2 regions of the Frankia sp. Hr75.2 genome follow, and region 1 is predicted to be linked to the other one. Evidence: predicted binding sites of a transcription regulator. Region 1 holds the regulator's gene; the other holds the start of a gene.
The links. The regulator LexA, encoded in region 1, represses DNA repair genes until DNA is damaged. The targets are predictions, from matches to a motif close to CGAACNNNNGTTCG.
Positions count from the first base shown of each region.

Region 2: the regulator LexA is predicted to act here: its motif matches at 3,417-3,430, upstream of dnaB (replicative DNA helicase).

Region 1 covers NZ_CASGGV010000303.1:31,758-36,501, forward strand. The annotation lists gene nrdR (transcriptional regulator NrdR) at 1-424, opposite strand, end outside; gene AC559T_RS25120 (LysM peptidoglycan-binding domain-containing protein) at 815-1,060, opposite strand; gene lexA (transcriptional repressor LexA) at 1,982-2,734, shown strand; gene hflX (GTPase HflX) at 2,850-4,352, opposite strand; gene dapF (diaminopimelate epimerase) at 4,638-4,744, opposite strand, start outside.
Region 2 covers NZ_CASGGV010000022.1:120,260-125,003, reverse strand. The annotation lists gene AC559T_RS02775 (hypothetical protein) at 1-330, shown strand, start outside; gene AC559T_RS02770 (hypothetical protein) at 500-757, shown strand; gene rpsF (30S ribosomal protein S6) at 880-1,206, shown strand; gene AC559T_RS02760 (single-stranded DNA-binding protein) at 1,270-1,851, shown strand; gene rpsR (30S ribosomal protein S18) at 1,914-2,150, shown strand; gene rplI (50S ribosomal protein L9) at 2,162-2,608, shown strand; gene dnaB (replicative DNA helicase) at 3,583-4,744, shown strand, end outside.

The sequences.
Region 1 (4,744 bases):
CGATCGCCGCCTCGAAGTCGCCGAGCGACTCGAACGCCAGGTAGACGGAGGCGAAGCGGAGGTAGGCCACCTCGTCCAACTCCCGGAGGGGGCCGAGGATCGCTCGGCCGACATCCTCGGCGGCCACCTCCGCGGAGCCCGAGGAACGCACCGTCTCCTCGACCCGCTCCGCCAGCAGCGCCAGATCGTCCGACCGGACGGGGCGGCCCTGGCACGCCTTGCGCACTCCCACGATCACCTTCGCGCGGCTGAAGGGCTCGGTGGCCCCGCTGCGCTTACGGACCCGCAAGGAGGCCTCCTCCATGGTCGTGAACCGACGGCCACAGGCCGGACACGACCGCCGGCGCCGGATCGCGGCGCCTTCCTCGGCCTCCCTGCTGTCGACGACACGGCTGTCGGGATGCCGGCAGAAAGGGCACCGCATGGTCCGCTCCCCTCCACCCCGGGCAGGCTGACACTGCCGCCCGCGGGGTGCGTCCGACTGGGTTCCGTCACCTCGACCGGCGGCCCTGCGGACAGACGGTCAAGGCCCTGTGGATTACCTGTGTAACAACCTGTGGATGACTTGCGGTGCTGCAACTACAAGATGTTGTGTCCACCGTAGCGCACACCCCCGACAGATCCGACACCGGCCCCTCCGGCGCATGTGGTCCTCAGGTGTGTTCTCGCCAGCCCGCGCCGGGGCCACGACAGGCGGTGACACCAGCCGGACGTGCCCTCGGTGGGGCAGCCGCAACACCTGACGCACCGAAAGCCCCGGGCATGCCGGGCCGCCGAGCTATCGGGGCGTCGGGGCCGCAGCAGGAAAGCCGGGTCAGGGGAGCCGGAGCTCCTGACCGGGCATGAGCGTCACCGTGTCGAGGCCGTTCAGGGTCATGAGCCCGCGGACGGTGTCGCGGGCGTCGGCCTCGGGGGCGGCCTCGTGGGCGATCTCCCAGAGTGTCTCCCCGGACCGCACGACGTGCGTCCGGTAGCTCACCGGGACGCCGGTGAACGCCTGTGACGCCGTCACCAGCACCAACGAGAAGACAAGGCCGAGGAGCGTGCTCGCCAGCGCCACCACGACGATGCGGCCGCGCCTGGTCAGCCGCAGCGGCGGCCGCGCACCCGACCTCCCCCGCCCACCGGCCCGCGACCGGGACCCGGCCCGAGGTCGAGGTCGAGCCTCAGGCCGGGCGTGGGGCTGAGGCCGGGGACGCTGGGGCTGGGACTGCCCACTCGGCCCAGGACGCGGCCCGGGCGCCGCGGCGGCCGACCCGGCCGCGACCAGCCCGACGGCTGCCTCACGCCACCACATGCCGGGCATCTCGATGACGGACGCCCCGGATCGCCGCTCACCGCCCCGCCTGGACTCACCGGGCGGCACCGTGGCGGCCGGAGCAGCCCCCGAGAGACCACATCGGGCGCCACGAGAGCGAACCGGGCGCCCTACCGGCACGCGGCCCATGCCGCGCACCGCCACCCCCCGCACCCCGCGGCCACGGACGGCGACTCCGCCCACCGCGGCTCCACGCACGCCGCGTGCCCCCCGCGCACCCGTCGCGACCTGCGCACCCTGCCGCAGCGCGCAGCTGCGGGACACCGGGTGACCCCGCCGAACTGACGCATTCCCACCGGCCGCACCGCCACCGTCGGTCATGCCAACCTCCCAGGCGCGAACACTCGTTCGATCGAACGCCTGAGCGATTCTTACACGGCCGCCACGCACACTTCCCCCGACACGCTCGAACAGACGTTTGAGATTCGGCGACCGGCCGACTACCGTCAAGGACGATCAGTTGTGGACGATCGTGCGAGATGAACCGAGCACGAAGGACCCTGCCAAACCGATCAGCCGAACCGATCAAAAGTTACTAATCGGACAAAGCATTGGAACGACCGGGTGGGTGTTGGCGGAGCCGGGCCGTCGACCACCCGGTCCTTGGCAGCCGCCGGTGGCACCATCCGCCGCGCGGAAGCATCGACAGGAGAGCGGTAAGCGATGACCAGCCAGGAACGGGGTACCCGCCGAGGTGACACCCGTGGCAACGTCCGGGATTTTCCCGACAGCCCCGCGGACGCCTCGGGCCTGACGCAGCGGCAGAAGAAGGTGCTCGAGGTCATCCGGTCCGCGGTGGAGCGGCGTGGATACCCGCCGAGCGTCCGGGAGATCGGCGAGGCTGTCGGCCTGACCAGCACCAGCAGCGTGGCACACCAGCTCAAGGTGCTGCAGGAGAAGGGGTTCCTCCGGCGCGACCCGAACCGGCCGCGGGCGATGGAGGTGCTTCCGATCGGCGGCGCGAAGGCCGGCGGGCGTTCCCGCGCGGGTGCCGCGGCGGCGGCCGGCGCACCCGCCGAGACCACGGCGCTGGAGGCCGGCACGCCCACCTACGTCCCCCTGGTGGGGCGGATCGCCGCCGGTGGGCCGATCCTCGCCGAGCAGGCGATCGAGGACGTCTACCCGCTGCCGAAGGAGATCGTCGGCGAGGGAACTCTGTTCCTGCTCAAGGTGGTCGGCCAGTCGATGATCAATGCCGCCATCTGTGACGGCGACTTCGTCGTCGTCCGGCAGCAGCCGGTGGCGGACAACGGCGAGATCGTCGCGGCGATGATCGATGGGGAGGCCACGGTCAAGCGGTTCCGGCAGCGCGACGGCCGGGTGTGGCTGGCGCCGGAGAACCCGGCCTTCTCCGACATCCCGGCCGAGGACGCGACCATCCTCGGCCGCATCGTGGCGGTGATGCGCCGGGTCTGATCCCCGGCACGCGGCCGGCACCGGGCAGGCCAGGCACCGGTCAGACGTCAGGCGTCTGACCGGTGCGGTGTTCAGCTCGCGGTGTTCCGTCGGGGCTGGTGTTCAGGCAGGGCCGTCAGGCGCGGAACGGCTCCAGCTCGGCGGCCAGGCCCACGGGCACGCGCGCGGCGACCTCGGTGCCCTTGCCGGTGTGCTCAACTCGAAGCACCTCGCCGATCTGGTGGATGCGGGAGACGAGATCGCCCCGGGTGTAGGGCACCAGCAGGGACATCTCGACCTCCGGGTGCGGTATCCGCGCCGAGAGCGCCTCCACCAGCTCCTGCAGCCCCGCCCCGGACCGCGCCGAGACGAAGATGGCGTCCGGCACCGCCTGACGCAGGACGGCGAGCGTGGTCGGGTCGACCGCGTCCACCTTGTTGACCACGATGAGCTCGGGCACCCCGGCCGCGTCGATCTCGGCGAGCACCTCGCGCACGGCCGAGATCTGCCCCATCGGGTCCGGGGCCGAACCGTCGACGACGTGCAGGACGAGGTCGGCGTCCACCACCTCCTCGAGCGTCGAGCGGAACGCCTCGACGATCTGGTGCGGCAGGTGGCGCACGAAGCCGACCGTGTCGGCCAGGGTGAAGATCCGGCCGTCGGGCAGCGTGGCCCGGCGCACCGTCGGGTCGAGGGTCGCGAACAGCGCGTCCTCGACCAGTACGCCCGCCCCGGTCAGTCGGTTGAGCAGCGACGACTTGCCGGCGTTGGTGTAGCCGGCGATCGCGACGGCGGGAACGGCACCGCGGCGGCGTGACGACCTCTTGGTCGCCCGGACGGTGGCCATCCCGGTGAGCTCTCGGCGCAGCTTGGTGATGCGCGCGCGCAGCCGGCGACGGTCCGTCTCGATCTTCGTCTCACCGGGGCCACGGGTACCGATCGGCGCCCGGCCGCCGCTGGCGGCCTGCCGGGACATCGACTCACCCCAGCCGCGCAGCCTCGGCAGCATGTACTGCAGCTGGGCGAGCTCGACCTGCGCCTTGCCCTCGCGCGACGTCGCGTGCTGGGCGAAGATGTCGAGGATCAGCGCCGTCCGGTCGATCACCTTGACCTTGACGACCTCCTCGAGCTGGCGCAGCTGGCCGGGGGTCAGCTCGCCGTCGCAGATCACCGTGTCCGCGCCGGTCGCCAGTACGATCTCGGCGAGCTCCTTGGCCTTGCCGGAGCCCACGAAGGTCGCTGCGTCGGGCCTGTCCCGGCGCTGCACGAGCGCGTCGAGCACGACCGAGCCGGCGGTGGTGGCGAGCGCGGCCAGCTCCGCCATGGACGCCTCGGCCTCGACCTGCGAGCCCGACGTCCACACCCCGATCAGAACGACCTGTTCCAGCCGGAGCTGGCGGTACTCGACCTCGGTGACGTCCTCGAGCTCGGTGGTGAGGCCCGGGACACGGCGCAGCGCGCCACGGTCCTCCAGGTCGAGCCCGTCGCCCTCCTCGTCGAAGAACGAGAACCCGTCGGCCTCGGCCAGGGCGAGCGCGGTGCCGGCGCGACCGTCACGACCCTCGTGGCCGTCGTTTTCGCCCGAGTGCAGTTTCAGATGCCGGGTGGACGCCACAGCGGCGTCAGCGCGAAGACTCATACCATCCGTTCTCAACGCGGCACGGTGACCGCGTCATTCCAGTCCGCCCCGGCCGGGACGGCACTCTTTCGCCCCATCAGCCGGGTTCGCCCGGCCGATGAAACACCGTCATCCCCAGGGTGACACGGCGTACCCGCGATCGCGAACCCTTTACCGGACGGCGCCCGCCACCGGACGACATCGGCGGACCTGAGGCGGGCACCCGGCCCGACGCCCGGGCGCACCCACGCGCTACGGGTCCCCGAGGGAGATCGAGGGACTTCGCCCTGCCTGCCCCGGCCGCGCTCAGCCGGCCCCGACAACGCTCGGACGCCGCTCGCCCGCGGGAGCCGCCGGGCCGAAGCCACCCGCCGCGCGCAGCCAGTCGGGACGAAGGACACCGTCCGACACCA
Region 2 (4,744 bases), on a different contig from region 1:
GCGTTCGACGGGAGCGGGGCCTCGACGTTCGTCTGGTTCTGGCGCGGGGAGCTGCTCGCCGTCGTGATCGGCGTGCTGCTGACGGGCGTGCTGCTGTGGAGCAGGCGTTGGGGCGAGGCGACCTTCGTCGGCCTGATGACCGTCCTGATGAGCTTCTCGAACTACTACGCCTCGGGGATCCGCGGGATCCTGGTCGCCTTCCCGCTGTACCTGCTGCTGGCGCGGGTGGCCGCGCGCCGGTCGTGGGTCCGCGGCGCCTACGTCTGGCTCTGCGCACCGATCATGGTGGTCTTCGTCGTGGCCTTCACCCAGGGGAAATGGGTCGACTGACCTCGGGCGACCGCTCGCCGGGTGACCCCCTGCCGGGCGCCCGTCCGACCACTCACCGCGAGCCGCCGGGACCGGCCGGCGACCCGCCGCGGCCCATCGGGCGGCGGCGACACGACCATCGGGATCGGATGTCGGTCCGGGCGACCGGCGGATGCGCGAGGATAGGACGGTGGCGGCAGACGACGTACGGGTGGACGGGCCGGGGCCCTCGTCGCGGCAGCCGCCGGGCGTGACGGCGTCCGCCGCCGTGGCGGGCCTGCTGGCACTGGTGTTCCTGGTCCTCGCCCTCGCCGTGCCCGATCCGTCCCGGCACGCCCACGGGCTGCTGGTGGTCGTCGACCTGGTGGCTGTGGCCGGGGTCGGTGCGGTGTGGATCCGGGTGGTCCGCCTGGTCGGCCTCTCCGTGGACCGTCGCCGGGTCGAGTAATCTCGTCCAGACACACCGTGTGCCGACGTTTCAGCTCGCCCGTGGGGCGAACATCCGGCACCCGGTCCCTCCTGCCACGGATGATCCGTGGCCGCTAGAGTCCACAGGAGGTGGGTTCAGCCTTGCCACGCCACTATGAACTGATGGTGATCCTCGATTCCGAGCTCGAGGAGCGCACGGTCGCACCCTCGCTCGACCAGTACCTCAACGTCGTCCGTCAGGGCGGCGGAGTGGTCGAGAAGGTCGACGTGTGGGGCCGCCGCCGGCTCTCCTACGAGATCGCCAAGAGCTTCGAGGGCATCTACGCCGTCATCGACCTGCACACGGAGCCGGCCGTCGTCGCCGAGCTGGACCGCCAGCTCGTCCTCAACGAGTCCGTGATCCGTACCAAGGTGATCCGGCTGCCCGAGCCCAAGGCGCCACGGCCGAACCGCCGGGCGGCGGCGTGACGTGCTCTGCCCGGCCGGCGCTGCGCGCGCTGACGCGGGCCCCTCGACCGGAGGAGCGTGATCATGGCCGGTGAGACGGTGATCACGGTCGTCGGCAATCTGACGAACGACCCCGAACTGCGTTTCACGCCGAACGGCGCCGCGGTCGCGAGCTTCACGGTCGCGTCCACCCCGCGCACGCTCGACCGCGGAACGAACGAGTGGAAGGACGGCGAGGCGCTCTTTCTTCGCTGTTCCATCTGGCGGCAGGCTGCCGAGCACGTCGCCGAGTCCCTCACCAAGGGTGCGCGCGTCATCATTCAGGGGCGTCTCAAGCAGCGCTCCTTCGAGACCCGCGAGGGTGAGAAGCGGACGGTGATTGAACTGGACGTCGACGAGATCGGTCCTTCGCTGCGTTACGCGACCACGAAGGTCACCAAGGCGGCCCGCGGTGGCGGCTTCGGTGGTGGCCAGGGTGGCGGCGGCTTCGGCGGCGGCCAGGGTGGCCCCGGCGGCCCGAGCGGGCCTGGTGGCCCCGGTGGCCAGCCCGGCGGCGGCTACAACGGCGGATCCCCACAAGGCGGTGGCTCCGGCTATGCCGGCGGCGCCGTCGACGACCCGTGGTCACAGCCCGCGGGTGGTTACTCCGACGAGCCGCCGTTCTGAGCGGCCGGGTGTCATCTTCGCGCGACCGGAACTCGGGCGCAAAACGAGGTAGGAGCTCATCCATGGCCAAGGCGGCCGTGCGCAAGCCCAAGAAGAAGGTTTGCGTCTTCTGCAAGGACAAGGTCCACTACATCGACTACAAGGACACTTCCCTGCTCCGGAAGTTCATCTCCGACCGGGGGAAGATCCGCGCCCGCCGGGTGACCGGCAACTGCAGCCAGCACCAGCGTGACGTCGCGACCGCGGTGAAGAACAGCCGCGAGATGGCGCTGCTGCCGTACACCTCGACGGCCCGCTGAGGAGGATGACGATGAAGCTCGTCCTCACCCAGGAGGTCCCGGGGCTCGGCAGCCCGGGGGACATCGTCGACGTGGCCGACGGCTACGGCCGGAACTACCTGGTGCCGCGCCGGTACGCGATTCTCGCGACCCGCGGCGCCGAGCGTCAGGTCGCCCAGATCAAGCGGGCGCGTGACGCCCGGGCGGTCCGCGACCTCGACCACGCCAAGGAGATCGCCGGCCAGCTCTCCGGCCTGTCCGTCCGGCTGGTCAGCCGCGCGGGCAAGGAGGGCCGGCTGTTCGGCTCGGTCACGGCCGCCGACGTGGTGTCCGCGGTGACCGACGCCGGAGGCCCCGCGCTGGACCGGCGCCGGGTCGAGCTGAGCACCCCGATCAAGTCGCTCGGCTCGCACACCGTCGCCGTGCACCTGCACCCCGAGGTCAGCGCGAAGCTGACCGTCCAGGTCACCTCGGCCTGACTGCGGACGCAGGCCAGGGTCGCGCCGTTCGTGGCGCCACCCTGGCCTGCTCTTGTTAGCAGCGCTCGGGATCCGGGACCGAAGGTCCGAGAGCTGGGATCTTGGGATCCAGCTCTGAGATGTCGGGACTTGGGAACCCGGGTACGAGGGATCGGGACCCGTTCTGGAGCAGGTCGCACAGACCTCACCCCCGCTGACGCCGGTTCCAGCACGACCGTGGCAGCTGAGTGAGTCCATGGGACACGCTCATTCGCCACGCATCAGCCGGTGGCTTCCTGGCCGCTCGGAGCCCGGTGCTCCGGGGTTCGGCGGCTTGGCGCCCGGTGACTTACTCGGATGACGCGACCACATCCAGATCACGTCTGTTTCCGCACGTGAGCGGGTGGTGACGCTGCGGCTCGGGCAAAATGATCGTGGGCATGTCGCGGGGAGATCAGATCCCCGGGCGATATAGCTCAAAATGATTAGTCAGACCGCGATCTCGGGGTTGCGTCAAAGATTTTTTTGTCCACAGGTGTCGTATCCCTGTAGTCCTTCTGGCGCTGCGGTTCCGGGCGCTCGCGGCGCCGTCATCCACAACGTCGCCGCCGCTCGTCCCGAGGCGTTCCCCAGAATCCCCCTCGTTACCAACAGGTTGTCCACAGGTGGGTGTGGATAACTTTTTGGAGCCTCCCCGTGGGGACCTCTACTGTCGAGCCCTCCACACTGGCCATGTATCCGTGGGAACGGGATAGTCCAGACGGGTGAGGTGGGCGTGATCTTCGGATCGGTGGGCGGGCGGTCGAGTTGACACCCTCCAAACTGCGGTCGAACATATGTTCGATAGGGTCGGTGGGATCGGGTTCGATGAAATCGGGTCCGGTGGGATCGGGGCCTGTGGGATCGGGTCGGGAGCTTCCGGCGCACGGCGCTGCTCCGATCGCCCGGTCGCGGCGGTGCGCAGGTGGGCCGGTCGACATCCGGGAGGGGGAGGCTTGAGCGTCGCCGACATCGCGCGTGGGCCTGGATCCGCGGTCGAGTTCGATCGCACCCCGCCCCACGATCTTCCTGCGGAGCAGAGCGTGCTGGGCGGCATGCTGCTCTCGAAGGACGCGATCGCGGACGTCGTCGAGGTCCTCCGTGCGAGCGACTTCTACCGGCCGGCGCACGCCACCGTCTACACCACGATCGGCGACCTCTACGGCCGTGGGGAGCCGGCCGACGTCATCAGCGTCGCGGCCGAGCTGGGCCGGCAGAACCTGCTGGAGCGGGTCGGCGGGCCGGCCTACATGCACACGCTGATCTCCAGCGTCCCGACCGCGGCGAACGCCGGCTACTACGCGCGCATCGTCGCGGAGAAGGCCGTGCTGCGCCGGCTGGCCGAGGCCGGCACGCGCATCGTGCAGCTCGCCTACGGCCCGGCGCCCGACGTCACCGATGTCGTCGACCGGGCCCAGGCGGCCGTCTACGAGGTGACCGAGCGGCGCACGAACGATGACTACACCCCGCTCGGCGAGTTGCTGAACCCGGCGCTGGAGGAGATCGAGGCGATCCAGGCCCACGACGGCGCCCTGACCGGGGTGCCGACGGGGTTCACCGACCTCGACGAGCTCACCAACGGCCTGCACGGCGGCCAGCTGTGGATCGTCGCGGCCCGGCCCGCGGTCGGCAAGTCGACCCTGGGCCTGGATTTCGCCCGCGCCGCGTCGATCAAGAACGGGATGACCTCGGTCGTCTTCTCGCTGGAGATGAGCCGCATGGAGATCACCATGCGGCTGCTCTCCGCCGAGGCCCGGGTGTCGCTGCAGAACATCCGCACCGGCCGGCTGACCGACGACGACTGGGGTCGGCTGGCCCGGCGGATGGGGGAGGTCGCCGAGGCACCGCTGTACATCGACGACAGCCCGCACCTGACGATGATGGAGATCCGGGCGAAGGCGCGGCGGCTCAAGCAGCGCAACGACCTGCGGCTGGTCATCCTCGACTACCTGCAGCTGATGTCCTCGCCGAAGAAGGTCGAGAGCCGCCAGCAGGAGGTCAGCGAGATCTCCCGGTCACTGAAGCTGCTCGCGAAGGAGCTGGAGGTCCCCGTCGTGGCCATCTCGCAGCTCAACCGGGCCTCCGAGCAGCGGGCCGACAAACGGCCCCAGGTCTCCG